DNA from 4 places in the Rhizobium sp. BT03 genome. Region 2 is predicted to be linked to each of the others. Evidence: predicted binding sites of a transcription regulator. Region 2 holds the regulator's gene; each other region holds the start of a gene.
The links. Region 2 encodes PhoB, which activates phosphate uptake and scavenging genes when phosphate is short. Its sites were predicted from a motif close to TGTCATNNANCTGTCAT; they were not measured.

Region 1 (7,890 bases), 1.4 Mb from region 2:
ATCGAGCTGAGCTGTGTCGAAACCGGCGCGCGCCGCACGTACCATCCATTCACGGGCAAGCTGCTTCTTTTCCTCAGGCAGGTCCTTCAGCGTCGCATAGATCTGCGCCACGGCATATTGTGAATCGGCAATGCCCTGCTCGGCCGATTTCTCGTAGAACGGCAGCGCGAGCTTCAGCCCCTTCTCGCCGGGATTGTCGGCGATGAGAAGCTGCGCCCAGTTGAATTCCGCCGAAGGATTGCCGGCCTCGGCCGCCTTGCGCATGTAGTCGTCGGCCTTGACCTTGTCACGCGGTACGCCCTCGCCTTCCATCAGGATCAGCGCATATTTGAACATTGCCGCCGCATCGCCGCCTTCGGCCGCCTTGCCGTACCAGAAGGCGGCATTCTTCGCGTCCTTCTTGACACCGAGCCCCTGCGAGAGGATTTCGCCAATCAGCGTCTGCGCCGCGGCATCGCCGAGCTGGGCGCGCGGCAGCGCCTTGTCCATTGCCGTCAGGTAATAACCGCGCTGGAAGGCGCCGTAAGCCTCGTCGATGGGTCCCTTGTAATCCTTCTCCGGCGGCAGGTCCGGCAGTTTAGCACCCATGCGGTCGAACACGCCGACACCATCGGAGGGCCGCACATCGGGGCCGGAGGGCCGGCCGGTGCGGAAGGTCGAAGCCGGCGCTGAGCCCGGCTGACTGATGACGCTGTCGCTAGCTTGCGCCGAGACGACAGCCGGCCCGGCCGCAACGAGGGCGGCCATGCTGGCAAGGATAAATTTCAACAGGCGGGCGGTCGGGATCGGCATGAGCGCGATTTCAATCCTCAAACCGTGGCGCTTTTTCGTCAAGAAGCGCGTTGACTTCAGCGACGATAGACGGCGCCCGGCTGGGCTCGCCGAAGACCGCCAGCCGCAGCGCCACGAATTCCGCTCCGGTCTCGGCGACGGCGAGCGCCGAGGCCGGATCGGTGCCGCCCATGACGATGCAGGGAATCTCGATCATCGAGGCCCACCATTCGCCGAGCGCAAGGTTCTTCGGATGCGCCTCCGGCTTGATATCGCCGTCGAGCTTGCCGAAGAAGATATAGTCGGGCCTGGCTTCGCCGATCTCGAGCGCATTGTGCCGATCGGCTGCGTTGCCGCCGCCGACGATCAGCTTCGGCGCATGTTTTTCGATCGCTTCCGAAAGTGCCTCGGCATTGCCGGAAAGGTGCAGGCCATCGGCCTTTGACCGCCCCGCCACGCGGCTGTCGCCGGCAATCAACGCGGCCGCCCCGGCATCCTGGATCAACGGCACCAGCCTCTCGGCATGTTTCTGGAAGGTGCCGTCGTCGAGCCCGTATTGCGGCACGATCACCGAGGCGACATCGCCGCTCTTCAGCGCATCGGCGACGATCCTCGCCTGTTCATCGGCATCGGCAATATCGGGTGCGATGAGCACAAGGCGGCAGCGGTTTTCCGGTTCGGTCATGAGGTCTTTCCGTTTCCTGCGATTTCCCCGTTGAGATGAGGGATCCGCACTCGTTTTGTGTGAGTAGTTCCGTTAGACGAGGCTTGCAAGAGGAGGACGTCGAAAGCATGCCGCAGGATTTGTCATTCTACTATGCCGCCGTGCCCGCCGTTCTGCTGGTGGGCCTCGCGAAGGGCGGTATGGGCGACGCTTTGTCGCTGATCGGCCTGCCCTTCCTCGCCCTCGTCGTCTCACCGGTCGAGGCGGCGGCGATCCTGCTGCCGATCCTGGTCTTCATGGACATGATTTCGCTCGTCATCTGGCGCAGACATGGCGACTGGACGACGCTGAAGATCATGCTGCCGGGCGCAGTCTTCGGCATCGCGCTGGGCTGGGCGACATCGGCGCTCGTGCCGGGCAATATGCTGCGCATCGTCATCGGCGCGGTGACCATCCTCTTCTGCCTGCGCTATTTCTGGAACAATTACGGCCCGGGAGCCGGCAGGATCGTCCCGCCGCGCGGCCAGCGGCCGGTGGCCGCCAGCCTTTGGGGTACATTTTCCGGCTACGGCAGCTTCGTCGCCCATGCCGGCGGTGCACCCTTCCAGATCTACGCCCTGCCGCTCAAGCTGCAGCCGCGCGAATATACCGGCACCAGCGTGCGCTTCTTCGCGATCCTCAACGCCATCAAGCTGATCCCCTATTTCGCACTCGGCCAGCTCGACACCCAGAACCTTGCAACCTCCGCGACGCTCCTGCCCTTTGCCCCGCTCGCCACCCTTGCCGGCGCCTGGTGCGTGCGCCGCATGAAGCCGGCGATCTTCTATCCCTTCATGTATGCGATGGCCTTGATCGCCGCCTTCCTCATCGTGCGAGAGGGTCTTGGCTGGTAGAGCCCGCCCTGCATCAATTCTAGGTGTAGCAGCATCCCTCATCGCGCCTGAAAAGACTCACGGCGCTGCAGTACGCTGCAACGCACAATTTCCTTGCTGGAACGGCCGGTTTGACGTAGCTTTCCCGTCATGTCGAACACGGACCCTTTCTCTGCGATTGCCGATCCGAACCGGCGGTTTCTGCTGGAGGAATTGCGTCGCGCCCCACGGACGGTCAACGAGCTTGCCGAGGGCCTGCCGATCAGCCGGCCGGCCGTGTCGCAGCACCTGAAGGCGCTGCTCGACAGCAACCTCGTCTCGGTGACCTCGGAAGGCACGAAACGCATCTACGCGGTCAACAACCGCGGTTTCGACAAGCTCAATTTATGGCTGGATCAGTTTTGGGCTTGAAACAGGCTCTCATCACCGCGCTACCCATGATGAATGTGATTTGAAGCAGGGCGCTCGCAAAAGCGCCAGCCGCAATGCTGCAGGCATCGGGCTGGCGCAAATCTGGTGTGAAATCACCGGTTCTTGCTGATTTTAGGCGGAATGGATGGATTTACCTTTTCGCAAGATGATCGACCGGCGACCCTTGGGAAGATCAGTGGACGGATGACTTGAGACGCATAATCTCGTCCTTGATGCGCAGCTTGCGGCGCTTGCATTCGGCAATTTCCGTATCGGAGATAGAGGGAGCTGTTCTGAGCGCGTGCAGCTCCTCCTCGAGAGCGACATGCTTTTTCTGGAGTGATTCAAGATGAGCTTGAACTGTCATTTGACCCTTCCTTCCTCTTACCCTCCCCGGCCAACATCGTCGGGGATCAAGGTGTCAACGCGGCGGACTGTGACATATTTTTGAAGGCTTGTCGAAGGCCAAAAGATGAAGACTGGATGGCAATTTCATGATCAAGACTAACTAGCCGTTACCTGTATTTGGTGATAGGAGCTTGCGGAAATCATCGGCAGATCGGACAAGGTCCGAGGACGATAACGGGGAATGCATATGGCCGATCAGGAACAGGCGGAAATCAGGCTCACCGTAGCGCGGCTGCGCCAGGAGCACGAGGATTTCGACGCCGCGATCAACGCCATGATCCAGATCGGATGCGATGCTCTGCGGATCCAGCGCATGAAGAAGAAGAAGCTCGTCATCAAGGACAGGCTTTCGAAGCTGGAAGATCAGATCATCCCTGACATCATCGCCTGAGGGGGATAACAATGACGACAGACAGACCCTCCGTCGCCATCATCATGGGCAGCCAGTCCGACTGGGAGACCATGAAGAACGCCGCCGACACGCTGGAGGCGCTTGAGATCCCTTATGATGCGCGCATCATTTCAGCGCACCGCACGCCCGATCGCATGGCGAATTTCGCCAAGGGCGCGCGCGCCGAGGGCTTCAAGGTCATCATCGCCGGCGCCGGCGGCGCCGCCCATCTGCCGGGTATGACTGCATCGATGACGCCGCTGCCGGTCTTCGGCGTGCCGGTCCAATCGAAAACCATGTCCGGCCAGGACAGTCTTCTGTCGATCGTGCAGATGCCGGCCGGCATTCCTGTCGGAACGCTCGCCATCGGCAAGGCCGGCGCGGTCAACGCCGCCCTGCTCGCCGCCGCCGTGCTTGCCCTTTCCGACGAAGACATCGCCGACCGGCTCGACGAATGGCGCGAACGTCAGAGTGCCGCCATCGCCGAATACCCGATGGACGACCAATGACTGTAGGGACGATAGGTATTATCGGCGGCGGCCAGCTCGGCCGCATGCTGGCCATTGCCGCCGCCAGGCTGAATTTTCGCACGGTCATTCTCGAGCCGCAGGCGGACTGCCCGGCTGCCCAGCTCGCCAACCGGCAGATTGCCGCCGCCTATGACGATCCGGCGGCGCTGGCCGAACTCGCGGATCTCTGCGATGTCGTCACCTACGAATTCGAGAACGTGCCGGTCGCAGCCGCCGAGGCGCTCTCGGCAAGCCTATCCGTCTATCCGCCGCCGAAGGCGCTGGAAGCCGCCCAGGACCGCCTCGTCGAAAAGCGTTTTCTCAATGGCTGCCGCATAACAACCGCCCGCTTCCACGCGGTCGACAGCCAGGCCGATCTCGAAATGGCGCTTGACGATTTCGGCGGCCAGGGCGTGCTGAAGACCCGCCGTCTCGGTTATGACGGCAAGGGCCAGAAGGTTTTCCGCTCCGCGGCCGACAGCGCCGATGGTGCCTATGCCGCGCTCGGGGCCGTGCCGCTGATCCTCGAGAGTTTCGTCGCCTTCGAGCGCGAGGTCTCGATCATCGCCGCCCGCGCCACCGACGGCACGGTCGTCTGCTTCGATCCCGCCGAGAATGTCCATCGCAGCGGCATCCTCCACACCTCGACGGTTCCGGCTGCGATCTCGCCGGCGACGGCGGACGCCGCACGCCGGTCGGCCGAAACGATCCTCGCAGCATTGAATTATGTCGGCGTCATCGGCATCGAATTCTTCGTGCTTGCCGATGGCGGACTGATTGCCAACGAGATGGCGCCGCGCGTCCACAATTCCGGCCACTGGACGGAGGCCGCCTGCGTCGTCAGCCAGTTCGAGCAGCATATCCGCGCCGTTGCCGGTCTGCCTTTGGGAGACGCCGGACGTCATTCCGACTGTGTCATGCAGAACCTGATCGGCGACGATATCCTGGCCGTTCCCGACTGGCTGCAGCGCCCCGATACGCTGGTTCATCTCTACGGCAAGACCGAATGGCGCCCCGGCCGCAAGATGGGCCATGTCACTACCCTGACGCCGAAATCACCGGTTTCGGCCTGAGAAAACACCTTTGCGCCTTGGGAAAAACACCGTCATGCGGTTGACACGGAAAAGGTGACGCGGTATCTGCTCCCCCACCTAAAGAGCGCGCCCGATGGCGCGCTTTTGATTGTTAAAGATACGGGCGAATGTGAATTCCCCCACAGAGATCGCGGATCAGAAAAATGAAGATCAAGAATTCGCTCAAGTCGCTCAAGGCTCGCCACCGTGACAACCGTCTGGTTCGCCGCAAGGGCCGCATCTACATCATCAACAAGCTGAACCCGCGCTACAAGGCTCGTCAGGGCTGATTTCGCGCGTCCGGATCATCTGCCGCGTGAGCTTGCTCCGGCAGATATCCGGTGGGTCACTGCGGTGATCACGTCAAATTTGTTTGATCTTCGGCGTTGGCGGGCTAATATGTCCGCCATGCGCTTTTTTGCTTTGACGTCAGCGGCGCTGCCGCTCGCCCTCATCCTTCTCACGTCCACCTTTCCGGCCACTGCGGCGGAAAAGGACGTTATCGTCGAGCAGGCGGATGTCAATTCTTCCCCGAAACAGCACCTCGACCAGCTCTTCAGTCAGCTGAAACGCGAGCGCGACCCCGACAAAGCCAGCGGTATCGCCAATGAGATCCGCATGGAATGGAACGATTCCGGCAGCGCCACCATCAATCTGCTGATGCAGTGGGCCGACAAGGCGATCGAGGAAAAGCGCAATCCCGCCGCTCTCGATTTCCTTGACGAGGCGATCGCGCTGAAACCCGATTATGCCGAAAGCTGGAATCGCCGCGCGACGCTGAATTTCGTCATGGGCAATTATCGCAAGTCGATGTCCGACATCGAACGTGTGCTCGATCTCGAGCCGCGCCATTTCGGCGCGCTCTCCGGCCTGGCGGCAATCCTCAGCAATTCCGGCAACGACCAGCTGACCTTGAAGGCCTGGGAGCGTTTTCTTGATATCTATCCCGCCGAACGCACCGCGCAGGAACAGGCCAACACGCTTGCGGAAAAACTCGCCGGCAATCGCACGTGATCCTCGGAGCGTGATCTTGATCTCCGGCCAAGCCGCGCAATTTAGAACTGTAGACGGGAAAAGACGCAGCGCGTCCGCTCTCGGCAAAACAGCCGCAACTATCGCCCGTTAAGATCATGCTTGCAGAAGTTTCCGCTCTTCTCGCTCCGCTCGCCGCCGCCATCGGTTACTCCTCCTACAAGGCGCGGCAATTCGAACAGACCTATCCGAACATCGGCGAACTGACGGATGTCGGCGGTTACCGCATGAACGCCGTCCATATCGAGCGTCCCGAAAATGCCGATCTGCCGGCGCTCGTCTTCATTCATGGCGCCAGCGGCAATCTGCTCGACCAGGTCGTCGCCTTCCGCGCCGCACTCGAAGGCCGGGCGGAAATGCTCTTCGTCGATCGTCCCGGTCACGGTTATTCCGAACGCGGCGGTCCCGATAATGCCGTTCCCTCCGGTCAGGCCGATGCGATCGCCAGGCTGATGGAAAAGCGCGGCATCGAAAAGGCGGTTATCGTCGGCCATTCCTTCGGCGGCGCGATCACCGCCGCCTTCGGCCTGCGCCATCCCGATAAGACGTCGGGCCTGCTCTTCCTCGCACCCGCCACCCACCCCTGGCCGGGCGGCATCGACTGGTATTATCACGTGGCGACCGTGCCGGTCCTCGGCTGGCTTTTCAATCACGCGATCGTCGTGCCGCTTGGGCTCAGCCGGCTGGAACGCGGCACGCAGAACGTCTTCCGGCCCAATCCGCGCCCGGCCGACTACATCGAAAAGACCGGTCCGTCGCTGGTGCTGCGACCCAACGCGTTCCACAACAACGCCGCCGATTTCAAGAGACTGCTTGCCTTTGTGAAGGAACAGTCGCCGCTCTATGCGCAGATCACCGCACCGACCGTCATCATAACCGGCGACAGCGACGCGATCGTCTGGGAGCACCTGCATTCGCGCGGCCTGGCCCGCGACATAGCAGGCTCCGAGCTCATCACCGTTCGCGGCGTCGGCCACAAGCCGGATTATCTCGCAACCGATGTCGCCATCGCCGCCATCGAAAAGATCGCCGGCAAGCCGCGCGACCTGCAGGCAATTGCCCGCCGGGCCGAGGAGAGGCTCGCCGCCGCATCCCCTGATCGGACGGTCGCGACGGCGCCGTCGTTGCGACCAGACGCCCTGCACGGCGCATGACCTCGCGAGCTTCGGAACTCGTCACATAAAACCAATCCCTTGCATTGCCTGAGGCTGCCGCAGCCCCATATGTTTCCATCATTGTCCATAGGAGGGGAAATCATGGGCCGTCTGCATCTCGGGACGATCTCCGTCATAGCGGCACTGTCGCTGAGCCTGACGTCGGCCTTCGCCGCCTCGCCCGCCCCTGTCGAGGCAGAGCACGGCATGGTCGTCACCGCCCAGCATCTGGCGACCGATGTCGGCGTCGAAGTGCTGAAGAGCGGCGGCAATGCTGTCGATGCAGCCGTTGCCGTCGGTTATGCGCTGGCGGTCGTCTATCCCTCGGCCGGCAATCTCGGCGGCGGCGGCTTCATGACCATTCGCCTGAAAGACGGCACCAAGACCTTTCTCGATTTCCGCGAACGCGCACCGCTTGCCGCCACGAAAACCATGTATCTCGATGCCAAGGGCGATATCGTGCCGCGCGCCAGCCTGGACGGTTATCTGGCCGTCGGCGTTCCCGGCTCGGTCATGGGCTTCGAAACCGCACGCGAGAAATACGGGACGAAGCCGCGCCAGGATCTGATCGCGCCGGCGATTCGCTTCGCCAGGGAAGGCTACAC
Region 2 (7,890 bases):
GCCATCGCCCTTGGTCTGCACGGTGAACTTGCCGTCGAACTTCAGCGATGTGCCGAGCAGCACCGTCAGCACCACGACTTCGGCAAGCAGCCGGGCGACGGGTGCGGGATAATGATGGCGCTCGAGGATGGCGTCGAGCATCGGGCCGAGCTGGACGGCGCGGCCGCGCACATCCAGACCCTCCACCTGAAAGGGGACGACATGGTCATCGCCGGCGAAATCGAACTGGCCGAGGGCGGCTGCAGCTTCTGCCATGGATTCACTCCTAGTTTTCAAGCGAAAGGACAGGGTGCCCTTCGCTCGCGCGGCCGCGCGTTGTTCACACGCGGCGTCCGATTATGGTTCAGATCGCGCCCAGGCACCAAGCAAGAATCGACTTCTGCGCATGAAGACGGTTTTCCGCCTCATCGAAGACCACGGATTGCGGGCCGTCGATCACCTCATCCGTCACTTCCTCACCGCGATGCGCGGGCAGGCAATGCATGAACAATGCATCGCTGCCGGCCTTCGCCATCAAGGCCGCGTTGACCTGGTAAGGCTGGAAGACGTTGTGACCCCGGGCCCGATGTTCCTGATTCATGGAGACCCAGGTATCGGTCACCACGCAATCGACGCCTTCGACCGCACGGTCGGCATCATGGCAAAGCATGATTTCGGCGCCCTCATTGCGGGCCCAGTTCAGATAGTGATCCTTGGGCTCAGAACCAAGGGGCACGGCCATGTTCATGCGGTAGCCGAAACGCGCGGCACCCTCGACCAGCGAATGCAGCACATTGTTGCCGTCGCCGGTCCAGGCGATGGTCTTGCCCTTGATCGGGCCGCGATGCTCTTCGAAGGTCATGATATCGGCCATGATCTGGCAGGGATGGGTATCATCCGTCAGCGCATTGATGACAGGCACCGTCGCATGCTCGGCAAGCTCCTGGAGCCTGGAATGCTCGGTGGTGCGGATCATGATCGCATCGACATAACGCGACAGCACCTTGGCGGTGTCGCCGATCGTCTCGGCGCGGCCGAGCTGCATCTCAGTGCCTGATAGAAACAGCGTTTCGCCGCCGAGCTGGCGCATGCCGACGTCGAAGGAGACGCGGGTGCGCGTCGACGGCTTTTCGAAGATCATCGCCAGCATCTTGCCGGCGAGCGGCTTGTCGCCCTTGCCAGCCTTGAAGGCCTGCTTGCGGGCGAGCGCATCGTTCATGATGGTTCTGAGGTCGGCCGAGGTGACGGCCGATAGATCGAGGAAATGTTTAGGAGCCATGTTCTTACCTGTCGTGCGCCCGCGGGCGCAATCCTTTCAAGCCGTCTTCTTGACCTTGGAGGCGCGGATGCTCTCGGCGGCGCGCTCGATGCGGGCAAGGCCCTCGCGGGCTTCCTCGGCGGTGACGACGAGGGGCGGGAGAAGGCGGATGACGTTGTCGCCGGCGGGCACGCCGAGCAGATGCGCGGCGCGGATCGCCTGCAGCAGTTCGGCCGAGGGAATAGCAGCCTTGACGCCGAGCAGCAGCCCCTCGCCTCGGATATCCTCGATCACATCGGGATACCGATCCTTCAGCGAGGCCAGCCCCTGACGGAAAACGAGGGCGACGTCACGCACCTGCTGGAGGAAGCCATCGGCTAGGATGATGTCGAGCACGGCGCCGCCGACGGCCATGGCCAGCGGATTGCCGCCATAGGTCGAGCCGTGCGTGCCGGCCTTCATGCCCGAGGCGGCCTCCGAAGTGGCCAGGCAGGCGCCGAGCGGGAAACCGCCGCCGATGCCCTTGGCGACCGCCATGATGTCGGGGGTGACGCCCGACCACTCATGGGCGAAAAGCTTGCCGGTGCGGCCGACGCCGGTCTGGACCTCGTCGAGGATCAGCAGCAGGCCGTTTTCGTCGCAGATCTGTCGCAGCGCCCTCATGAATTCGGGGGTGGCGGGGCGCACACCGCCCTCGCCCTGCACCGGCTCGATGAGGATTGCCGCGGTGGCGTCGGTGATGGCGGCCCGGACCGCGTCGATGTCGCCGAATGCCACCTGATCGAAGCCCGGCGCCTTGGGGCCGAAGCCTTCGAGATATTTCTCCTGGCCGCCGGCGGCGATCGTCGCCAGCGTGCGCCCATGGAAGGCGCCTTCGAAGGTGATGATATGGAAGCGCTCGGGATGGCCCTTGGAAAACTGATAGCGGCGCGCCGTCTTGATCGCGCATTCGAGCGCCTCGGCGCCCGAATTGGTGAAGAACACCTTGTCGGCGAAGGTCGCGTCCGTCAGCCGCTTGGCCAGGCGTTCCTGGCCGGGGATCTCATAGATGTTGGAGAGGTGCCAGACCTTGTCGGCCTGTTCCTTCAAGGCGCCGACCACGTGCGGGTTGCTGTGGCCGACCGAGGTGACGGCAACACCGGCGCCGAAATCGAGATAACGCTCGCCGCCTTCGGTGATCAGCCATACGCCCTCGCCTCGCTCGAACCGCAGCGGGGCACGAGAATAGGTGTCATAAAGCGGCGCGGCTTCGGCCATGGCGCGGGTCTCCCGATCAGCGTTATCTAGCAACGGACTCCGGCTAAGAAAACCAGGCCCGAAAAATCAAAAATGCCGCCTTGCGGCGGCCAGCGGTACTATTTCCTTTTCGCGCTGCAATGTCAACAAAACTGCGGCCTTAGCGCATGCAGCAAGCTTGTGCAGCGGTGTTTTCGACCTTCAACAGGCAATATTGCAGAAATGACACGCCGGGGCAGCAAGTTGGGGAAAACTCCGAATTCGATTCATCCGGATTCATGCGACTCTTGTCACGGAGTCAGGCTCACACTAGGTTAAAGTTCAATTACTAGACTGCATGCGGCGGAACTAGTCACCAAAATTGATCAGGCGTTTCTTGTTTCGGAGGCTTCCGGGACAACGGTGAGGGATTCTGCCATCACCAACGCGAAAGGTGGAGACAGGGCATGAACTGGACAGACGAGCGGGTCGAGAAACTCAAGAAGCTTTGGGCCGAAGGACTGAGCGCCAGCCAGATCGCGGCACAACTTGGCGGTGTCAGCAGAAACGCTGTGATCGGCAAGGTACACAGGCTGAGCCTTCCCGGCCGCGCCAAGGCCGGCGGCACGGCCGCCACGGCGCGGACGCCGAAACGCAATACATCTGCGCCGCGCGCGCCGAACTACGCCTCCCGGATCGCCACCCGCACCGTCACCCGCCAGCAGGGCGCGACGATGCTGAAGGAAGAGATCGAGATCGAAACGGTCGAGGAAATGGAATACGTGCCGAAGGGCAACGTGGTCGTGCCGATCTCGCGCCGCCTCGGCCTGACGGAACTGACCGAACGCACCTGCAAATGGCCGGTCGGCGATCCGCTGAAGGACGACTTCCACTTCTGCGGCTGCGAGTCCCCTGATAATTCGCCCTATTGCAGCTATCACCAGAAACTCGCCTACCAGCCAATCAACGAACGCCGCCGGGCGGCAGCGCGGGCCAGCTGAGCGGGTAAGGCATTGCCGGAATACGAAAACGGGCTGAAAAGCCCGTTTTTTTGTGTGAGTGTGTTGGGTGTGGCTGCCCCTCATCCGCCTGCCGGCACCGACCGGGGGGGCGAGCCACATGTCTCGACCCGTCCTTCGGACCCCGCTTGCGGGGAAAAGGGATATGCCGCAGCGTCTCGATTCCCTCTTCTCCCCAGCGGGGAGAAGGTGCCCGTAGGGCGGATGAGGGGGCCGGCGAAGCCGGTCTTTCCCAACAACGCCCGTGCGGGTTTCGACCGTGCTTAGGGCGTTCGCCGTTGATATGATGGGATAGGTGATGACGGGAGGGGGTGCCGTGTGGGCCCCCTCATCCGCCCCTTCGGGCCACCTTCTCCCCGCTGGGGAGAAGAGGGAGCAAGCGGCAATCTCTCCGTTCCCGGCAACCTCTCGCGGGGCACGTCCCCTCACCCCCGTTTGCGAGGCTCAGGCTTCCATCGAATAGCCGGCGCCGCGGACGGTGCGGATGACGTCTTGCATGTTGGAGAAGTTCAGCGCCTTGCGCAGGCGGCCGACATGGACGTCGACGGTGCGTTCGTCGACGTAGATGTCGTGGCCCCAGACGCCGTCCAAGAGCTGCGAGCGGGAAAAGACCCGGCCGGGCGACGACATCAGGAATTCCAAGAGGCGGAATTCGGTGGGACCGAGGCGGACTTCGCGGCTCTTGCGGTGGACGCGGTGGGTTTCGCGGTCGAGTTCGATATCGCCGCATTTCAGCACGGTCGACAGTACCTCGGGGCGGGCGCGGCGCAGCATCGCCTTGACGCGGGCGACGAGTTCCGGGGTCGAGAAAGGCTTGACGACATAATCGTCGGCGCCCGTCGACAATCCGCGGACGCGCTCGCTCTCCTCGCCGCGCGCCGTCAGCATGATGATCGGCAGGCGCTCGGTTTCCGGCCGCATGCGCAGGCGCCGGCAAAGCTCGATGCCGGAGACGCCGGGCAGCATCCAGTCGAGGATGAGAAGGTCGGGCGTGCGCTCCTGAAGCCTGATTTCGGCCTCGTCGCCACGAAGGATGGTATCGACCTCGAAGCCCTCAGCTTCGAGATTGTAGCGGAGAAGCACGCTCAGGGCTTCCTCGTCTTCAACAACTGCAACTCTCGGGATCATGCGTGTCGGTCTCCTCGCGCTTGATCCTTAAACCGGGGGTGATTTAAGCAATGCATCCTGCGCAAATTCACAAAAAATGGCTGCGACCTCTTTGCGCGCCCCAGATGGGCGCGCACGCAATGGTCTGGTTTAGGCGGTTATTCGGTGACCGCGCCGACGGTGTTGGCGCTGTCGTCCTTCGGACGGTCACCTTCCGGCTGCGCGCCGGTCGCCATGTAATAGATGGTCTCGGCAATGTTGGTGGCGTGGTCGCCGATGCGCTCGATATTCTTGGCGCAGAAGAGAAGATGCGTGCAGCTGGTGATGTTGCGCGGATCTTCCATCATGTAGGTCAGGAGCTCGCGGAACAGCGAGGTGTACATCGCGTCGATCTCGTTGTCGCGCTCGCGGATCGCACTCGCCTTGTCGGCGGCGCGCGTCGTGTAGACGTCGAGCACTTCCTTGAGCTGGACGAGCGCCAGTTCGGACAGATGCTCGAGGCCGCGGGCGAGCTTGCGGGGAACGCCGGTGCTCTGCACGGCGATAACACGCTTGGCGGTGTTCTTGCCGAGGTCGCCGACGCGTTCGAGATCGGCGGCGATGCGGATCGAACCCATGATTTCGCGCAGGTCGGCGGCCATCGGCTGGCGGCGGGCGATGGTGATGATCGCCTTGTCGCCGATCTCGCGCTCGGCGTGATCGAGGATCACGTCGTCGGAGATGACCTTCTGGGCGAGCGCCGTGTCGCCGTTGACCAGGGCGCGAACGGATTCGGCGACCATCTGCTCGGCCAGGCCGCCCATTTCGGAAATCCGTCTGGACAGGAACTTCAGATCATCATCATAGGCAGAATAAATATGTGTCGATGCCATGGGGCTTTGTCCTCGAATAACGGGAAGGCTTCGGATGACCGCAATCAGCCGAAGCGACCCATGATGTAGTCCTGGGTGCGCGGATCGTCGGGATTGGTGAACATCTTGTCGGTGTCGTTCTCCTCGACGAGATTGCCGAGGTGGAACATGGCGGTGCGCTGCGAGACGCGCGCGGCCTGCTGCATGGAGTGGGTGACGATGACGATCGTGTAGTTCTCGCGCAGCTCGTGGATCAGCTCCTCGACCTTGGCGGTGGCGATCGGGTCGAGCGCCGAGCAGGGCTCGTCCATCAGGATGACTTCGGGGCTGACGGCGACGGCACGCGCAATGCAGAGGCGCTGCTGCTGACCGCCGGAGAGGCCGGTGCCGGATTCGTGCACGCGGTCCTTGACCTCGTTCCAGAGGCCGGCGCGCTGCAGGCTGGTCTCGACGATCTGGTCGAGATCGGCCTTCGACTTGGCAAGGCCATGGATGCGCGGGCCGTAGGAGACGTTTTCATAGATCGTCTTCGGGAACGGGTTCGGCTTCTGGAAGACCATGCCGACGCGGGCGCGCAGTTCGACGACGTCGATATCGGGATCATAGATGTCGTCGCCGTCCAGCGTGATCTTGCCGGCGACGCGGCAGCCGTCGATCGTGTCGTTCATGCGGTTCAGGCTCCGCAGGAAGGTCGACTTGCCGCAGCCCGACGGGCCGATCAGCGCGGTTACGGTGTTTTCGCGGATGTTCAGGTTCACATCGAAAAGCGCGCGCTTCTCGCCGTAGTAAACCGAGACATCCTGGCCGATCATCTTATACGGGACGTTGCTCATCTTCTGATCCAGCGCCTTTTCAACTGCAGCTTCCGTCAACATGTTCATGATCTGTAACTCCGTTTACCAGCGGCGCTCGAAGCGACGACGCAAGAGGATGGCGCCCATGTTCATGACGATCAGGAACAGGAGCAGGACGATGATGGCACCCGAAGTACGCTCGACGAAGGCCCGTTCGGCCTCGTTGGCCCACATATAGACCTGCACCGGCAGGGCCGTCGAGGGATCGAGCGGTGTCGTCGGCGCGTTGGCGACGAAGGCGACCATGCCGATCAGGAGCAGCGGCGCGGTTTCGCCGAGCGCATGCGCCAAGCCGATGATCGTGCCTGTGAGGATGCCGGGCATGGCGAGCGGCAGAACATGGTGGAACACCATCTGCATCTTCGAAGCGCCGAGGCCGAGCGCTGCGGCGCGGATCGACGGCGGCACGGCGCGCAGAGCCGCGCGCGTCGCGATGATGATCGTCGGCAGGGTCATCAGCGTCAGCACCAGGCCGCCGACCAGCGACGCCGAACGCGGCAGGCCGACGAAATTGATGAAGACGGAAAGGCCGAGCAGACCGTAGACGATCGACGGGACGGCGGCGAGGTTGTTGATGTTGACCTCGATCAGATCCGTCAGCCGGTTCTTCGGGGCAAACTCCTCGAGATAGATCGAGGCGGCGACACCGATCGGCAGGGAGAGCACCAGCACGATCAGCATCAGGTAGAGCGAGCCGATGAGGGCGACGCCAAGGCCTGCAGCCTCCGGACGGCTGGAATTGCCGTTGACGAAGAGGCCGGTGTTGAACTGCTTGTGCAGAGCGCCGCTCGCCTTCAGCTCGTTCATCCAGCCAACCTGCTTGTCGTTGACTTTGCGGTTCTTCTCATCGACCGAAAGGTCGATCTGGCCCTTGTTGGCGCTATCGACATTGGCGTCGGCAAGCACGGTGACATTGACCGTCTTGCCGATGATCGACGGGTCGGCGACGACCATGTCGCGCAGCTGGATCGGCGCGCCCTTGGAGAGCATGGCGGCTGCATCGCGCACGTCGGGCTTGCTCGAGGCATTGATATTCAGCTGCTTGACGATCGCATCGCGCAGCAGAACCGGGTAATTGGCGGCGATCAGCACCGAAGGGTCAGTCGCACGCTTGTTGCTGGGGTCGATCGTCTTCTCGGAGAATTCGATCGGCAGGGTGATCGCCGTCTGCTGGAAGGCGGTGTAGCCTTTGCCGATCACCGTCCACAACAGAATGAACAGGAAAACGAGACCGAAGGCGATGGCGGCGATGCCATAGGCCTGGAACCGGCGCTCGGCGGCGTAGCGGCGCTTGATGCCGATATCGCGGCGCGCCGGCGCCTTGGAGATGGTGACGCCTGATGTGGGAGAAACAATATCCGTCATTCGTACTGCTCCCGGTATTTGCGCACGATGTAGAGCGCATAGATGTTGAGGCAAAGCGTGATGCAGAACAGGGTGATGCCCAGAGCGAAAGCAACCAGCGTCTGCGGCGAGGTGAACTCGAGGTCGCCGGTCAGCTGATTGACGATCTTGACGGTCACCGTCGTCATCGGCTCGAAGGGATTGATCTGGATGCGGGCGGCGACACCGGCGGCCAGCACGACGATCATGGTTTCGCCGATGGC
Region 3 (7,890 bases), 370 kb from region 2:
TCGTCTGGAAAAGCTTGGTCCAGACATCGCCGTGCTGCCATTCGCTGTTGTTCCAGATGTCGTCGAAGGCGAGCGACAGGTTGGACTGGTCGGGCTTGATGCGCGGCCTGGAGACGATGAGGCTGACGACCTCGCCAACCGGCTTGTCGAAGAAGGAGGACTGCGTGTCGAAGATGAAATTCGCCCAGCCGATGAAACGCTTGCGGATTTTCACCCGGTCGACGGAGATGCTGACATTGCCGGCAAAGCCGAGATCGGCAAGCACATTGTCGTCATAGACGGTCATCCAGCCGGGCACCGGCCCGACCACCTTCGGCGCACCGCTCGTGACGTCGACGGGGACGCTGATGCCATGCGCGGTGACGATCGTCCGGCTCTTCGAGACGGTGACGGAGCGGCTGGCGCCGCTGATCGAAACGGTGATGCTGCCGTCGGGATTGTCGACCAGCCAGTCCGGATGCGGATTGTCGCCGAGCGGCGAGAAACGCGGATACCGCACCTCGATCGAGCCGTCGTCCTGGATGCGGAAGTCCGGCTGAACGTCGTAGCTCACCCATTGGCTGAGATAGATGCCGACGCGCTCCCAATGGGCTTCGGCGAATAGCTTGGGCAGGTCGAAGAACCAGACGGCATAGAGGCTGTAGAGCAGCGTCGCGATCAGGATCATCAGCCCGCCGAAACGCTGGCGGAACGACCGGTGGAAATATTCCGGATAGCGCGCTTCGATTTCGTTCATGCGGTTTGCATCGATCACCGTCATGGCAGCCTCAATGTTGCAGGAGGAAGGCATGCTCGCCGACGAGGCGGCGGCGCAGCCATGCGGAGAACTGGTCGACGGCGACGATCGTCACGAACAGCAGCAGAACGAGCGCCATCGTCTTGGCGCCGAAGCCGCGCGAGATCGAAAGCTTCAGTTCCTCGCCGATGCCGCCGCCGCCGACGGCGCCGATAATGGTCGAGGCGCGCACGTTGATCTCGAGCCGCAGCAGCGCATAGGAGGTGAAATTCGGCAGCACCTGCGGCAGGGCGGCGAAACGCACGCGCTCCCACCAGTTGGCACCGACGGCCTTCATGCCCTCATGCGGCTTCATGTCGATATTCTCGGCCACTTCGTAGAAAAGTTTACCGAGCGCGCCGATCGTATGCAGGGTGATGGCGATGATGGCGGCGACGGGTCCGATCGACAGGATCGCCGAAAACAGGCCGGCAATGACGATCTCGGGAAAGGCGCGCAGGAATTCCATCAGGCGCTTGGTGAAGACGCGCAGCGGCCACGAAGCCGTCAGGTTGCGGGCGGCAAAGAAGCTCAAGGGAACGGCAAACACGAAGGCGATGAGCGTCGAAAGCAGCGCCACGTTGATCGTGACGATCATCAGCTCGAAATATTCGGGAATGTAGAAGGCGCCCGAGATATAGACGCGGCCCTTGTCGAAATTGAATTCCTCGCCGCCCCTGTCGTTGACGCTCGCAATGTCGAACAGCGCGCGCCAGACATCGTTCCAGTCCTTGGGGATGAGCCAGCTCAAAAAGTCGAAGAGATGCGGCAGGCGGTCGAAGAAATGGCCGGCATTGCTCTCGTCGGCGAAGCGGACGGAACTGACGAAGGCCGCAATCAGGATCACCAGGCCGAGCACGGTGTAGAAACGGCGCCTGGCGACCATCCGCTCCCAGGCTGTGCGGATCTCCTGCGTACTCTGCATGTGCGGCTGTATCTCGGCAACAGTCATGGACGCCTCGCCCGGTTACAAAGAAAGGGCGGCCGTTTCCAGCCGCCCCGCATTCAAGAAAGCCGATCAGCCGCCGATGGCAGCTTTGCGGACTTCGACGACGGCGTTGTAGAAGTCGTGCTTGACGGGGGAGTAGCCCTTGTAGTCGCCGCCTTCGATAGCGGCGAAGCACTTGTGATCCTTCTCAGGCAGGGCCGCGAAGAAAGCTGCGAGCTTCTTCTGCCACTCCTGGCCGAGAGCGTTGCGAACGACGAGCGGGCCGTTCGGGATCAGCGGCGAACGCCAGACTTCGACCAGCTTGTTCGGGTCGACGGCGCCCTTGTCGACTTCCTTGCGGAAGGTGCCGGAGGTGTAGCCGTCCTTGAAATCGCCGATGCCCGAGCTGTCGTCGACGGCAACGTCGACCTTGCCGTCGTAAGCGGCGAGAAGGTTGTTCTCGTGGCCGCCGTTGAACTGCGTCGAGGCGAAGAACTTTTCGTTCGGCATGCCCGTATCCTTCGGGATCTGCGTCAGCGGCACGAGATAGCCCGAGGTGGAATCCGGGTCGGCGTAGCCGAGCTTCTTGCCCTTAGCGTCCTTGATGGACTTGATGCCTGATGATTTCAGCGCCAGGCCGATCGAGTAGTAGCCGGTCGAGCCGTCCTTCTGCTGCGTCGTCAGGATCGGCGTAACCGCCTTTGGATCCTTGATGTGGACGGCTGCGTAGCCGGAAGCGCCGAGTTCGGCGAAGTCGAGCGTGCCGCCGAGCAGGCCCTGGATGACGCCGTCATAATCTGCGGCCGGGAACAGCGACACCTTCTCGAAGCCGAATTCCTGCTTCAGATGGTCGGCGAGGCAGGCATAGTTGCGCAGGCGGTCGGTTTCGTTTTCGCCGCCGAGAATGCCGATGCGGAATTCCTTGAGGTCTGCGGCATTGGCGGCGCCGGCGAGCGCAAACAGCGCCGTTGCCGCAAAGAGTGCTTTCTTCAACATGCGTTCTCTCCTATCGACCGGTGTCCCCGGCCTTCCGTTACGAAGAAGTGTGCCCTTGACGCGGGCGTCGATCGCGGCCGCCTCGCTCAGAGACCGGCCAGCGCCAGCGGCTGGGTGCCGGCGGATTGATTGCCTGCCCGCTCGGGAGCTGGATTGATCGATGTGGAGGTCATCGTTTCGTCGATGCCGGCGCCATCCTTGCCTGTCCCGTAGATTGCCCTCACCACTTCCGCGGTCAGCTCCGAAGGCTTGCCGTCGAAGACGACGCGGCCGCCGGCCATGCCGACGATGCGCTCACAATAGTTGCGGGCGGTATCGAGCGTGTGGAGGTTGGTGATGACGGTGATGCCCTCGCGCTCGTTGATATCGCGCAGCGCATCCATGACGATCTTGGCATTGAGCGGATCGAGCGAGGCGATCGGCTCGTCGGCGAGAACCATCTTCGGGTTCTGCATCAGTGCGCGGGCGATCGCCACGCGCTGCTGCTGGCCGCCGGAAAGCGTGCCGGCCGCCTGCAGCGCCGTCTGCTCGATGCCGAGGCGCTCGAGCGCTGCGATCGCGTGCACGCGTTCCTCGCGGGTGAAGATGTTGAGCAGGCTCAGAAACGTCGAGCGGTGATTGAGGCGGCCGAGCATGACATTGGTGAGAACATCGAGGCGCGGCACCAGGTTGAACTGCTGGAAGATCATCGCGCAGTCGCGCTGCCAGTTGCGCAACGCCCGGCCGCGCAGCCCGGAGACCTCGACGCCGGCGAAATGAATGGAGCCGGAGCTCGGCTCCTGCAAACGGTTGATCATCCGCAGCAGCGTCGACTTGCCGGCGCCGGAGCGGCCGATGATGCCGACCATCTGGCCCTGGGGAATGGCGAGCGTGACGGTATCGACGGCGAGTTTATTTCCGAAACGGCGGGTGACATCCTTCAGCTCGAACATCATGCTTTTCCCTTGCGCTCCAGGCCTCGGTCAGCATCGCATTAGTCCCGCTTGATGAACCTCAAATGTCATATTTGTGTAGTTCGTGTCACAAATCGCCGCGCTTATATCGGAGGTTTAACCGTCGTAGCGGACCAGGAAATCTTCCGCGCTCAGGTTGCGAAAATCCTGCAGCGCCAGGCGCAGCCGGTCGTGCTCCCAGTCCCACCAGGCGAGCCGGTCCATACGTTCGCCGACCGTTTTCGAAAACCGCTCGCGGATGAGTTTGGCCGGCACGCCGCCGACGATCGAGTAAGCCGCGACGTCCTTTGACACGACGGCACCGGCGCCGATTACCGCGCCGTTGCCGACGCTGACGCCCGGCAGGATCGTTGCTCCATGGCCGATCCAGACGTCGTTGCCGATCATCACGCGGTTTGCACGCCGCCAAGCGAAGAAGTCCTCCTCCATGTCGCCGTCCGGCCAGTAGTCGGCGGCGCGATAGGTGAAATGGTGCAGCGTCGCCCGCCAGGTCGGATGGTTGGTGGCGTTGATGCGCACGGCGGCGGCGATATTGACGAACTTGCCGATCGTCGCGCACCAGACGGAGCCGTCCTGCATGATGTAGGAATAGTCGCCGAAGGTCGCTTCGCTGATGCGGCAGCGCTCGGAAACCTCCGTATAGCGCCCGAAGCTGGAATCGCTGACGGAGGCCGTCTCATGGACATAGGGCTCGATACCCAGCCTGCGGCTCATGCGGCGATCTTTCCGGGAGAGAAGAGCTGGACGTCGAGGATGCGGTCGGCGACGGCTTCGCGCACTTCCTCGTCGTGGAAGATGCCGAGAAGCGCGACACCCGCCCGCTTCTTCTCCTCGATCATGCCGACGACGACGGCGCGGTTGCGGGCGTCGAGCGAGGCGGTGGGTTCGTCGAGAAGCAGGATCGTGTGCTCGGTGATGAAGCCGCGGGCGATGTTGACGCGCTGCTGCTCGCCGCCGGAGAAGGTGGCGGGCGGAAGCTGCCAGAGCGCTTCCGGCAGGTTGAGCCTGGCAAGCAGGGCGCTTGCTTTCTCCCGTGCCGCGCCGGCGTCTTCGCCGCGCGCAACGAGCGGTTCGGCGACCACGTCGATTGCCGCCACGCGCGGCACGGTGCGCAGGAACTGGCTGACGTAACCGAGCGTATGGCGCCGGACGTGGAGCACGGTACGCGGGTCGGCGGCGGCGAGATCGACGATGCGCTCATCGTGGCGGATGAGGATCTGACCGGTGTCGACGGCGTAATTGCCGTAGATCATCTTCAGCAGCGAGCTCTTGCCGACGCCCGATGGGCCGCCGAGCACGACGCATTCGCCTGAGGCGACCGAGAAGGCGACATTGGAGACGACGGGCAGCCGGATGCCGTCGCGCAGGTGCATGGTGAAGCTTTTCGAGACTTCGGAAACGACGAGGGGCGTTGGCATGATGTCTTCTTTCCTGGTTTCGGACCGACGGCGCCGCGCGTCTGGAAAGACGCGCAAAGGACACTGTCGAACTTTGAACTGCTCAGACCTGCAGGATCGAGGAGACCAGCAGCTGCGTGTAGGGCTCGCGCGGGTCGTCGAGCACCCGGTCGGTGAGCCCGTGTTCGATGACGTAGCCGTCCTTCATCACCATCATCCGGTGCGACAGAAGCCGGGCGACGGCGAGATCGTGGGTGACGACGATCGCCGAGAGCCCGAGATCGTTGACGAGGCCGCGCACCAGATCGAGCAGGCGCGCTTGCACCGAGACGTCGAGGCCGCCGGTGGGTTCGTCCATGAAGACGAGGCGCGGGCCGGTGACGAGATTGCGGGCGATCTGCAGGCGCTGGCGCATGCCGCCGGAAAAGGCGCGCGGCTGGTCGTCGATGCGGTCGGCATCGATCTCGACACGTTCCAGCCAGTCGATCGCCGAGGCGCGGATCTTGCCGTAGTGCCGGTCGCCGATCGCCATCAGCCGTTCGCCGACGTTGGCGCCCGCCGACACCGCCATGCGCAGGCCGTCGGCCGGGTTTTGATGCACGAAGCCCCAGTCGGTGCGCATCAGGAAACGCCGCTCGGCCTCGTTCATGCGGTAGAGATCGCGGTAGCTGCCGTCGCGCATGTGATACTCGACGCTGCCGGTGCTCGGCAGCAGACGGGTGGAGAGGCAGTTCAGCAGCGTCGTCTTGCCGGAGCCGGACTCGCCGACGATGGCAAGCACTTCGCCCGGCCAGAGATCGAAGGAGACGTCGCGGCAGCCGATGCGGTTGCCGTAGAACTTCGAGAGGTCATGGACTTTGAGAAGCGGGATATCGCTCATTCTGCAGCCTCCCGGGCCAGCATCTCGCCGGCATGCCCGTGGGCGCGGCGGTCTTCGCAATGATCGGTGTCGGAGCAGACGAACATTCGCCCGCCTTTGTCGTCGAGGATGACTTCGTCGAGATAGACATCCTCAGCGCTGCAGAGGGCGCAGGGCTTGTCGAAGCGCTGGATATCGAAGGGATAGTCCTCGAAATCCAGGCTGACGACATCGGTATAGGGCGGAACCGCATAGATGCGCTTCTCGCGTCCGGCGCCGAAGAGCTGCAGCGCCTCCGACATGTGCATCTTCGGATTGTCGAATTTCGGCGTCGGCGACGGGTCCATCACGTAGCGGCCGTGCACCTTCACCGGATAGGCGTAGGTCCTGGAGATCCGGCCGTTATGGGCGATATCCTCGTAGAGCTTCACATGCATGAGGCCGTATTCTTCCAGCGCATGCATTTTGCGCGTCTCGGTCTCGCGCGGCTCGAGGAAGCGCAGCGGCTCGGGGATCGGCACCTGGTAGACGAGCACCTGGCCGGCCTTGAGCTTTTCCTCGGGAATGCGGTGGCGCGTCTGGATGATCGTAGCCTCGCCGGTATGCGTCGTCACCGCGACATTGGCGACTTTCTGGAAGAAGGCGCGGATCGAAACGGCGTTGGTCGTGTCGTCGGCGCCCTGGTCGATGACCTTCAGCACGTCGTCGGGCCCGATGATCGAGGCCGTCACCTGCACGCCGCCGGTGCCCCAGCCATAGGGCATGGGCATTTCACGCGAGGCGAAAGGAACCTGATAGCCCGGAATGGTGATCGCCTTCAGGATGGCGCGGCGGATCATCCGCTTGGTCTGTTCGTCGAGATAGGCGAAGTTGTAGCTGGCCAGATCGCTCATTCGGCGGCTTCCTTCATGTCTTCGCCGGCATCGCGGGCGGCTTCGAATTCGCGGCGCATGCGGCGAACGAGATCGAGTTCGGCCTGGAAGTCCACATAATGCGGAAGCTTCAGGTGCTCGACGAAGCCGGTCGCCTGGACGTTGTCGGAATGGGAGATGACGAATTCCTCGTCCTGCGCCGGCGCGGTGATATCCTCGCCGAGCTCTTCGGCGCGAAGCGCGCGATCGACCAGCGACATCGCCATCGCCTTGCGCTCGCTCTGGCCGAAGACCAGGCCGTAGCCGCGGGTAAACTGCGGCGGCGCCTTGGCGGAGCCCTTGAACTGGTTGACCATCTGGCATTCGGTGACCTGGATCACGCCGAGCGAGACGGCGAAGCCGAGTTCCGGCACGTCGAATTCCACCTCGACCTCGCCGATGCGAATTTCCCCGGTGAAGGGGTGATTGCGGCCATAGCCGCGCTGGGTGGAATAACCGAGCGCCAGCAGGAAACCTTCGTCGCCGCGGGCCAGTGCCTGCAGGCGCAGGTCGCGGGTCATCGGGAATTCCATCGGCTCGCGGGTCAGGTCGCCGATCTCGTGATCTTCGGGCATGTCGCCGTCGGCCTCGATCAGGCCTTCCTCGTCGAGGATCTCGGAGACCCGCATGACGCGGCCGGTTTCGGCGGCGCGCTGGGCAGGCGCCTCGACCGTTTCGTCCTCAAGCAGCGAGGGATCGAGCAGGCGGTGGGTATAATCGAAAGTGGGCCCGAGAAGCTGGCCGCCCGGCAGATCCTTGTAGGTCGCCGAAATCCGGCGTTCGATCGTCATATCAGCCGTGTCGAGCGGCCTGGAATAACCGAAGCGCGGCAGCGTCGTGCGGTAGGCGCGCAGCAGGAAGATCGCCTCGATCATGTCGCCGCGCGACTGGCGCACGGCAAGGGCGGCGAGGGTGCGGTCGAAAAGCGAGGCTTCGGCCATGACCCGGTCGACGGCGAGCGCCAGCTGCGCGACGATCTGGTCGATGCCGATTGCAGGCAGCGAACGGTCGCCGCGGCGGCGGTCGGCCAGCAGGCGATGGGCATTGGCGATGGCGGCCTCGCCACCCTTG
Region 4 (7,890 bases), on a different replicon from region 2:
CAAGAAGACCCTCGAAATCCTCGGCAAGCTGCGCGGCTATGTCGATGCGGGGGCGGCCGGCCGCAACTGGAACGACGCGACCGCCATGCTGATCACCGCCAAAGCCGGCGTGCAGTTCATGGGCGACTGGGCCAAGGGCGAATTCACCGTCGCCGGCAAGGAACCGGGCAAGGATTATGGCTGCATGATCGCGCCGGAATCCAAGGGCATGGTCTATATCGCCGACTCCCTGTGGTTCCCCAAGACCAACAATGCGGCGACCGACAAGGCGCAGAAACTTCTCGCTGAAGTCGTCATGGATCCGGCCGTCCAGGTCGAATTCGCCCTCAAGAAGGGCGCGATTCCGATGCGCTCCGACGTCGACAAGTCGAAGCTGGATGTCTGCGCGAAGAAGGGTGCCGAGCTGATGGCCGCCGGCGCCATCGTGCCGGACCAGGCGATCGTGCTCACCCCGCAGCAGGTCGGGGCGCTCGACGATTTCGTCGACGAATATTGGAGCGGCGGATCGAACGATGCGGCCTCTGCGGCTGAGAATTTCTTCGCCGTCTTCGAATAGAATAGTGCCTGCGGCGTCGGCCTGATCCCGGCGCCGCGGCAGCCGCCGCTGCCTCGCGCGGTGTGCCCCGCTTTCCGTCAACGAGCTGGCCGATGCCCATCAAACGCAAACCCAATCTTGCCGCCACCATCGCCCTGCTGCCGACTTGGTTCGCCGCGGTCGCGGTCTTCATTGGCACCATGGCCTGGTCGATCCGCCTGTCCTTCACCAACTCGACGCTTTTTCCATCCTCGACCTATGTCGGATTTGCCCAGTATTCGAAGCTGTTCTCTTCCGCCAAGTGGCTGGCATCGCTGCAGAACGTGTTGATCTTCGGCATTCTTTACGTCGCAGGCTGCCTGCTGCTCGGCTTCCTGCTGGCCGCCGCACTCGATCGTAAGATCCGCTTCGAAAGCGCCTTCAGGACCATCTTCCTCTATCCCTACGCCATGTCATTCGTGGTGACCGGGCTGATCTGGCAATGGATGCTCAATCCGACGCTCGGCATTCAGGCGAGCGTGCGTTCGCTCGGCTGGGAAAGCTTCGTCCTCGACTGGGTCGTCAATCGCGACATGGCGATCTATGCGCTGGTGCTTGCCGGCGTCTGGCAGGGCGCAGGGCTGGTCATGGTCATTGCGCTTGCCGGCATGCGCGGCATCGAAGCCGAGCAATGGAAGGCGGCGCGCATCGACGGCATCCCCGTCTGGCGGATCTATGTCTCGATCATCCTGCCACAGCTCGGGCCGGCGCTGGCGGCTGCCGGCATGCTGCTCGCCATGGGCGTGATCAAGACCTACGACATCGTCGTCGCCATGACGAATGGCGGCCCTGGCAATGCGACGGAGGTGCCGGCGAAATTCATCATGGACAATCTGTTCGGGCGCCAGAACCTCGGCCTTGCCACGGCGGGCGCGACGGTGCTCGTCCTCGGCGTGGTCATCGCGGTCGCGCCGTTCCGCTATGCGATGCACATGCGCGCCAGAGCGAAGGGAGCCGCGTGATGGCCGGTCTTCATCCAAACGGCCCGAAGCCGGCCCGCCTCACCGCCGGGCGCATCGGCCTCTATGCCTTTCTCGTCGTTGCCGCGCTCTTCTTCCTGCTTCCGCTCTACACCATGGTCGTCACCTCGCTGAAATCGATGGACGAAATCCGCTTGGGGCAGATCTTCGCTCTGCCGGCCAAGCTCGATTTCTCCGCCTGGGTTACTGCGTGGTCGGGCGCCTGCATGGGAACCGTCTGCGTCGGCATTCGCAGCGGCTTCTGGAATTCGGTGGCAATCAGCCTTCCCGCGGTCGTGCTCTCGGTCTTCATCGGCGCCGTCAACGGCTATGCGCTGTCGCTCTGGCGGCCGCGCGGGGCAAACCTCCTCTTCGGCCTGCTGATGGCCGGCGGCCTCATCCCCTACCAGATCTTCCTCTATCCGATGGTCCGGGCGATGGCGAATATCGAGCTCTACAATTCGCTTGCCGGCATCATTCTCGTCCATGTCATCTTCGGCCTGCCGCTGGTGACGCTGCTCTTCCGAAACTATTTCGTCAGCGTGCCGGAGGAGCTCTGCAAGGCGGCGCGCGTCGATGGCGCCGGCTTCTGGCGCATCTTTTTCGAGATCATGCTGCCGATCGCCGTGCCGATGGTCGTCGTGGTCTCCATGCTGCAATTCACCGGCATCTGGAACGATTTCCTGCTCGGCCTCGTCTTTGCCGGGCGCGACAATCTGCCGATGACCGTCCAACTCAACAATATCGTCAACACCACGATGGGCGAGCGCACCTACAATGTGAACATGGCGGCGACAATCCTGACCGCCATCGTTCCGCTTGCCATTTATTTCCTGTCCGGCCGCTGGTTCGTGCGCGGCATCGCCGCCGGCGCAGTCAAGGGGTAACGCTTTCATGCAATCCGCCGTCACCGTCAAGGATCTGAAGATCGCCTATGGCCACCATACGGTGATCGAAAAAATGTCGATCGATATTGCCCCGCAGGAGTTCCTGGTGCTGCTCGGCCCTTCCGGCTGCGGCAAGTCCACTCTGCTGAACGCCATTGCCGGGCTGCAGGACATCGTTGCCGGCGAGATCTGGATCTCGGGCAAGAACGTCAGCTGGGAGGAGCCGAAAGATCGCGGCATCGGCATGGTCTTCCAGTCCTATGCGCTCTACCCGCGCATGTCGGTGCGCAAGAACCTCTCCTTCGGACTTCGTGTCGCCGGCCTGCCGAAGGGCGAGATCGAAGCGCGTGTCGCCCGCACGGCCGCCCTCCTCCATCTCGACACGCTGCTCGACCGGCGCCCGGCCGAACTGTCCGGCGGCCAGCGCCAGCGTGTCGCCATCGGCCGGGCGCTGGTGCGCGAAGTCGATGTCTTCCTCTTCGACGAACCGTTGTCGAACCTCGACGCCAAGCTGCGCAACGAATTGCGCGTCGAGATCAAGAAGCTGCATCAGCGCCTCGGCAACACCATGATCTATGTGACCCATGATCAGGTCGAGGCCCTGACGCTTGCCGACCGCATCGCCATCATGCGCGACGGCGTCATCCAGCAGCTTGCCTCGCCGGCCGAGATCTATCGCCGCCCGGCCAATCTCTTCGTTGCCGGCTTCATCGGCGCGCCGGCAATGAATTTCATCGAAGGCCGGATCGAGCGCGGCGGCGCCTCGCCGGTCTTCCGGAGCAAGGGGCTCGCCGTCGATCTTTCCGGCTATTCCTTCGGCCTTGCCACGGCGGAGGGACCGGCAACGCTCGGCTTTCGCCCGGAGCATCTGGTGCTCGACGGGACGGCAAGCGGCCTGCCCACCATTCCCGGCCGCGTTTCCGTCGTCGAGCCGATGGGGTCGGATGCCGTCGTCTGGTTCGACTGGGCCGATCAAAGCCTCTCGCTGAGGTTGATGGGCGACGTGAGCCTGCTACCCGGTGACGCCCTGGCTCCCGGGCTCGATATCGCCAAGGCGTCGCTCTTCGGCGCCGACGGATCGCGGCTCTGATGCGCTGCCCCTTTGTTTTCTCGCAATTGCCGGTGAGCTGCGCGCCGTTTTGAGCAATTGCTCCAGGACAGGATTTGGAAAGACATGTCTGAGATCGTCTATGATGCGCTGGTGATCGGCTCCGGCGCGGCGGGCTCCTTCGCGGTCAAAGAGCTGACGGCCCAGGGGCTGTCTGTCCTGCTGCTCGAAGCTGGTCCGGCGGTGGGGCTCGCGGATTTCGACCCGGCGCGCAAGAAGGCGCCCGCCAGCAGCATCAATATCTGGGAGCGTGCCCGCGCCACGATCAAGGGTCAGCCGATCCAGGCGCGCGCGGCCTTCTTCACCGAGCGCTTCAGCCACTTCTTCGTCAATGACCGCAAGAACCCTTATACGACGCCGAAGGGCGAGCCTTTCCTGTGGATCCGCGGCCGCCAGGGCGGCGGGCGCCTGCACAGTTTCGGCCGCGTGCTGTTGCGCTGGACGGACGATGATTTCAAGATCCGGTCGCGCACCGGCAAGGGTGTGGACTGGCCGGTCTCCTATGACGCACTCACGCCTTTCTACGACGAGGCGGAGGCCTATCTTGGGCTCTACGGCAACAAGGATGATGTAGCGACCCTGCCGGACGGCGTCTATGCCAAACCGGCCAGCCTGACGCCCGCCGAACAGATATTCAAGCAGGCGGTGGAAAGCCGCTGGCCGGAGAGGTATGTCGTCTCCTGGCGCTACATCGCGCCGGATGCCGAGCGCATGCCACGCCCGCTCAGGGACGCCAAGGCGACCGGCAGGCTGACGGTCCGCTACGACGCCGTCGTTCGCCGCATTACCACCGACGAGAAAACCGGCCGCGCCACCGGCGCCGAATTCATCGATCGCAATACGGGAGAAGTATCGACGGCGCGTGCCGCGACGGTGGTTCTTTCCGCCTCGCCGATCGAGAGCGTGCGGCTGCTGCTGAATTCGGCTTCGGCAAGACATCCTGACGGGCTCGGCAACAGCTCGGGCGTCCTCGGCCGCTATTTCATGGATCAGCTTCCCTGCCTCGCCTTCGGTTCCTTTTCGAAGGCGAAGGGCTGGGCGCCCGACGAATCCGCTCCGACCGACCCGTTCTACAATCCGTCGGGCGGGATCTTCATACCCCGCTTCGGCGAGGGCGACGCCGCCCGCGGCGATTTCGACTACCAGGGCAGCGTCGGCCGGGCGCCGGTCTCCGGCGACGCCGATGCGCGTCTCGCCTTCTTCGGCTTCGGCCGCATGCTGCCCTATGCCGACAATCGCATCACGCTCGATGTCAGGCGCAAGGACGCCTGGAACATTCCCGTGCCGCATATCCGCTGCGCCATGCAGGCCGAGGAGCAGGCGCTGCTTCGCCGGCAGGAGGAGACGCTGATCGCCATGATCAGGGACGTCGGCGGTGAGCTCGAATTCATCGGTTCGCCCACCGGCCTCAAGGAGATGGGCAAGGGCGCCTTCCCCGATGCCGATGCCTTCAGCCGCTTCATGTTCCGCACATGGTTCCGCAAGACGATGTGCATGGGCGCGGCAATCCATGAAACCGGCGGGGCGCGCATGGGCGAAAGCCCGGAGGCTTCGGTGCTCAATCCCTATAATCAAGTCTGGGACGCCCCGAACCTCGTCGTCACCGACGCCAGCGCCTTCCCCGGAAGCGGCATCGCCGGCACGACGCTCACCGTCATGGCCTTGACGATCCGCGCCTGCCGAAACCTGGTGGACCGATACCGGGCGGGGCAGCTTTAGGGCGCGCTTGGAACGAGAGGCGCGAGCAACCGTTTCAGCTCGATCAGTGGTCGTCATATAACCTTCGCACTGACATGCTCCTGTCAACAAACGCAGGAAGGAAAAAACCATGTCGCAATCACATCAGGACCAGCTTAACCGGATAAAGGCCGAAATCGCCGACAGCTTCGATGAGGAGTTGGAAATGCAGATGGAGGAGGACCGGCTGGACGATCTGGTCGCCGAGGGAATGTCGGAACCGGCCGAGCAGACGCTCGAGCGAAAGATCTATTTCCGGGAACTCTTCCGGTTGCAGCACGAACTGGTGCGACTGCAGGATTGGGTTCAGCACAAGAAGCTGAAGGTGGTGGTGCTTTTCGAAGGCCGCGATTCGGCCGGCAAGGGCGGCGCGATCAAGCGCGTCACCCAGAGGCTCAACCCGCGCGTCTGCCGGACCGTCGCTCTGCCCGCCCCGACCGAGCGGGAGCGCCATCAATGGTATTTCCAGCGCTATGTCCCGCACCTTCCCACAGCCGGCGAAATCGTGCTCTTCGACCGAAGCTGGTACAATCGCGCCGGTGTCGAGCGGGTGATGGGGTTCTGCACTCCTGATGAACTCGAGGAGTTTTTCCGCTCGGTGCCTGAATTCGAACGCATGCTGGTCCGTTCCGGAATCGTGCTGATCAAATATTGGTTTTCGATCACCGATGAGGAGCAGGAATTCCGCTTCAAGATGCGTATTCACGATCCGCTGAAGCAGTGGAAGCTTTCACCGATGGATATGGAAAGCCGTGTCCATTGGGAGGAATATACCAAGGCCAAGGAAGAAATGCTGGCGCGTACGCACAGCAAGGATGCACCCTGGTGGGTGGTCCAGGCCGTCGACAAGAAACGGGCGCGTTTGAACTGCATCGCCCATCTTCTTGAGCAGATCCCTTATGAGGATGTTCCAAAACCCGACATCGAGCTGCCGGATCGCATCCGCCATGCCGACTACAACAGGGCGCCGGTTCCGCCCGAAATGCACGTGCCGGAGCGCTATTGAGGCATAACCGTACCGGTCTTCACGGCCGGAGATGACGAGCGCTTTCCAGCGTCGCTGATGCTTTCGGCTTCGCGACACCAGGTGTGGAGCGTGGTGTCGCGATAGCTCGCGGCCTACGATTAGGCGGCGATGCTCCCGATTTGGTCGAGTTCGTCGATAGCCTCATCCGGCAGAACAAGCCCGGCGGCGGCGAGGTTCTCCCTGAGATGGCCGACGGACGAGGTGCCGGGGATCAGCAGGATATTCGGTGCGCGGCGCAGCAGCCAGGCGAGCGCGACCTGCATGGGCGTCGCATCGAGGCGTGCGGCGACATCGGACAGGGTGGAGGACTGCAGCGGGCTGAAGCCGCCGAGCGGGAAAAAGGGCACATAAGCGGTGCCCTCGCGAGCGAGTGCGTCGATCAGGCGATCGTCGGCCCGATGTGCGAGATTATATTGGTTCTGCACGCAGGCGATCTCGGTGATTCCGCGCCCTTCGGCAATCTGCTTCGATGTGGCGTTGCTTAAGCCCACATGACGGACCAGTCCCTGCCGCTGGAGGTCGGCCAGCACCGTCACGGGTGCTTCAATCGACCCTTCGGCAGGGCCATGAACGTCGAACATGATTCTGAGGTTGACGACGTCAAGCACGTCCAGGCCCAGATTACGAAGATTGTCGTGCACGGCCGCCGTCAGCTCTTCGCGCGAGAAAGCCGGAATCCAGGATCCGTCCGTGCCGCGCCGCGCGCCGATCTTGGTGACGATGACGAGATCGTCGCGATAGGGATGGAGCGCTTCGCGGATGATCCGGTTGGTGACGTGCGGGCCGTAGAAATCGCTGGTGTCGATGTGGTTTACGCCTGATGCAACCGCCTCGCGCAGCACGGCCAAGGCCGCGCCGTGATCCCTGGGCGGGCCGAACACGCCGGGCCCGGCAAGCTGCATGGCGCCGTAGCCGAGCCGCTTCACGCTGCGGTCACCGAGTTTGAAGATTCCGGACTGATCGATGATGGACATGATCTCACTCCTTTCAAGAGGTGACCCCAAGATAGGCGTTGTCGGCGCGCGTGATAATTCGGTACAATCCGCACAGGCCGTGCGGAGTGGCGAACAGTGAAAGTCGATCTGGGGGATCTCAACGCCTTTGTTGCCGTGGCGCGGGCCGGTGGTTTCCGCGAGGGCGCACGTGCAAGCGGTAGCAGCGCCTCCTTCCTCAGCGAGGCGGTGCGCCGTCTGGAGGCCGAACTCGGCGTCAGGCTCTTCAACCGCACGACACGCAGCGTCGTCCCGACCGAAGCGGGCAAGGGTTTGCTGGAGCGGCTCGGCCCGGCGCTGACCGAGGTGGAGTCGGCGCTCGACGTCGTCAATGGGTTTCGCGACAGGCCGGCCGGATCGCTGCGGCTCAATGTCCCGGTCAGTGCCGCGCGGCTGGTGCTGCCCGCCATCGTTCCACCGTTCCTCGCCGCCTATCCCGACATTCGCCTCGAGGTGATCGCCGAGGAGAGTTTCGTCGACGTGCTCGCCGCCGGCTGCGACGCCGGCATCCGTTATGATGAGCGGCTGGAGCAGGATATGATCGCCGTGCCGATCGGGCCGCGTGTTCAGCGCTTTGCCACCGCAGCCTCCCCCGATTATCTCGAC

Region 1: a site for PhoB is predicted at 3,191-3,207, ahead of QMO80_RS16760 (YdcH family protein). Genes of this name have one in related genera too.
Region 3: a site for PhoB is predicted at 3,698-3,714, ahead of phnC (phosphonate ABC transporter ATP-binding protein). Genes of this name have one in related genera too.
Region 4: a site for PhoB is predicted at 5,299-5,315, ahead of ppk2 (polyphosphate kinase 2). Genes of this name have one in related genera too.

Annotation. Positions count from the first base shown of each region.
Region 1 is NZ_CP125640.1:3,430,592-3,438,481, reverse strand. Features, by position in the region: gene QMO80_RS16785 (tetratricopeptide repeat protein) at 1-792, opposite strand, end outside; gene QMO80_RS16780 (thiamine phosphate synthase) at 803-1,456, opposite strand; gene QMO80_RS16775 (sulfite exporter TauE/SafE family protein) at 1,564-2,328, shown strand; gene QMO80_RS16770 (helix-turn-helix transcriptional regulator) at 2,458-2,718, shown strand; gene QMO80_RS16765 (YdcH family protein) at 2,912-3,085, opposite strand; gene QMO80_RS16760 (YdcH family protein) at 3,314-3,517, shown strand; gene purE (5-(carboxyamino)imidazole ribonucleotide mutase) at 3,529-4,026, shown strand; gene QMO80_RS16750 (5-(carboxyamino)imidazole ribonucleotide synthase) at 4,023-5,099, shown strand; gene ykgO (type B 50S ribosomal protein L36) at 5,264-5,389, shown strand; gene QMO80_RS16740 (hypothetical protein) at 5,499-6,113, shown strand; gene QMO80_RS16735 (alpha/beta fold hydrolase) at 6,230-7,285, shown strand; gene ggt (gamma-glutamyltransferase) at 7,388-7,890, shown strand, end outside.
Region 2 is NZ_CP125640.1:2,078,184-2,086,073, forward strand. Features, by position in the region: gene QMO80_RS10230 (Hsp33 family molecular chaperone) at 1-255, opposite strand, end outside; gene argF (ornithine carbamoyltransferase) at 344-1,258, opposite strand; gene QMO80_RS10240 (aspartate aminotransferase family protein) at 1,295-2,494, opposite strand; gene QMO80_RS10245 (GcrA family cell cycle regulator) at 2,920-3,453, shown strand; gene phoB (phosphate regulon transcriptional regulator PhoB) at 3,916-4,599, opposite strand; gene phoU (phosphate signaling complex protein PhoU) at 4,737-5,450, opposite strand; gene pstB (phosphate ABC transporter ATP-binding protein PstB) at 5,495-6,310, opposite strand; gene pstA (phosphate ABC transporter permease PstA) at 6,326-7,648, opposite strand; gene pstC (phosphate ABC transporter permease subunit PstC) at 7,645-7,890, opposite strand, start outside.
Region 3 is NZ_CP125640.1:2,444,000-2,451,889, reverse strand. Features, by position in the region: gene phnE (phosphonate ABC transporter, permease protein PhnE) at 1-760, opposite strand, end outside; gene phnE (phosphonate ABC transporter, permease protein PhnE) at 768-1,727, opposite strand; gene phnD (phosphonate ABC transporter substrate-binding protein) at 1,794-2,699, opposite strand; gene phnC (phosphonate ABC transporter ATP-binding protein) at 2,786-3,631, opposite strand; gene QMO80_RS12135 (DapH/DapD/GlmU-related protein) at 3,749-4,366, opposite strand; gene phnL (phosphonate C-P lyase system protein PhnL) at 4,363-5,070, opposite strand; gene phnK (phosphonate C-P lyase system protein PhnK) at 5,153-5,929, opposite strand; gene QMO80_RS12120 (alpha-D-ribose 1-methylphosphonate 5-phosphate C-P-lyase PhnJ) at 5,926-6,801, opposite strand; gene QMO80_RS12115 (carbon-phosphorus lyase complex subunit PhnI) at 6,798-7,890, opposite strand, start outside.
Region 4 is NZ_CP125644.1:180,720-188,609, reverse strand. Features, by position in the region: gene QMO80_RS30430 (ABC transporter substrate-binding protein) at 1-556, shown strand, start outside; gene QMO80_RS30425 (carbohydrate ABC transporter permease) at 649-1,536, shown strand; gene QMO80_RS30420 (carbohydrate ABC transporter permease) at 1,536-2,420, shown strand; gene QMO80_RS30415 (ABC transporter ATP-binding protein) at 2,428-3,510, shown strand; gene QMO80_RS30410 (GMC oxidoreductase) at 3,595-5,247, shown strand; gene ppk2 (polyphosphate kinase 2) at 5,357-6,271, shown strand; gene QMO80_RS30400 (aldo/keto reductase family oxidoreductase) at 6,391-7,266, opposite strand; gene QMO80_RS30395 (LysR family transcriptional regulator) at 7,363-7,890, shown strand, end outside.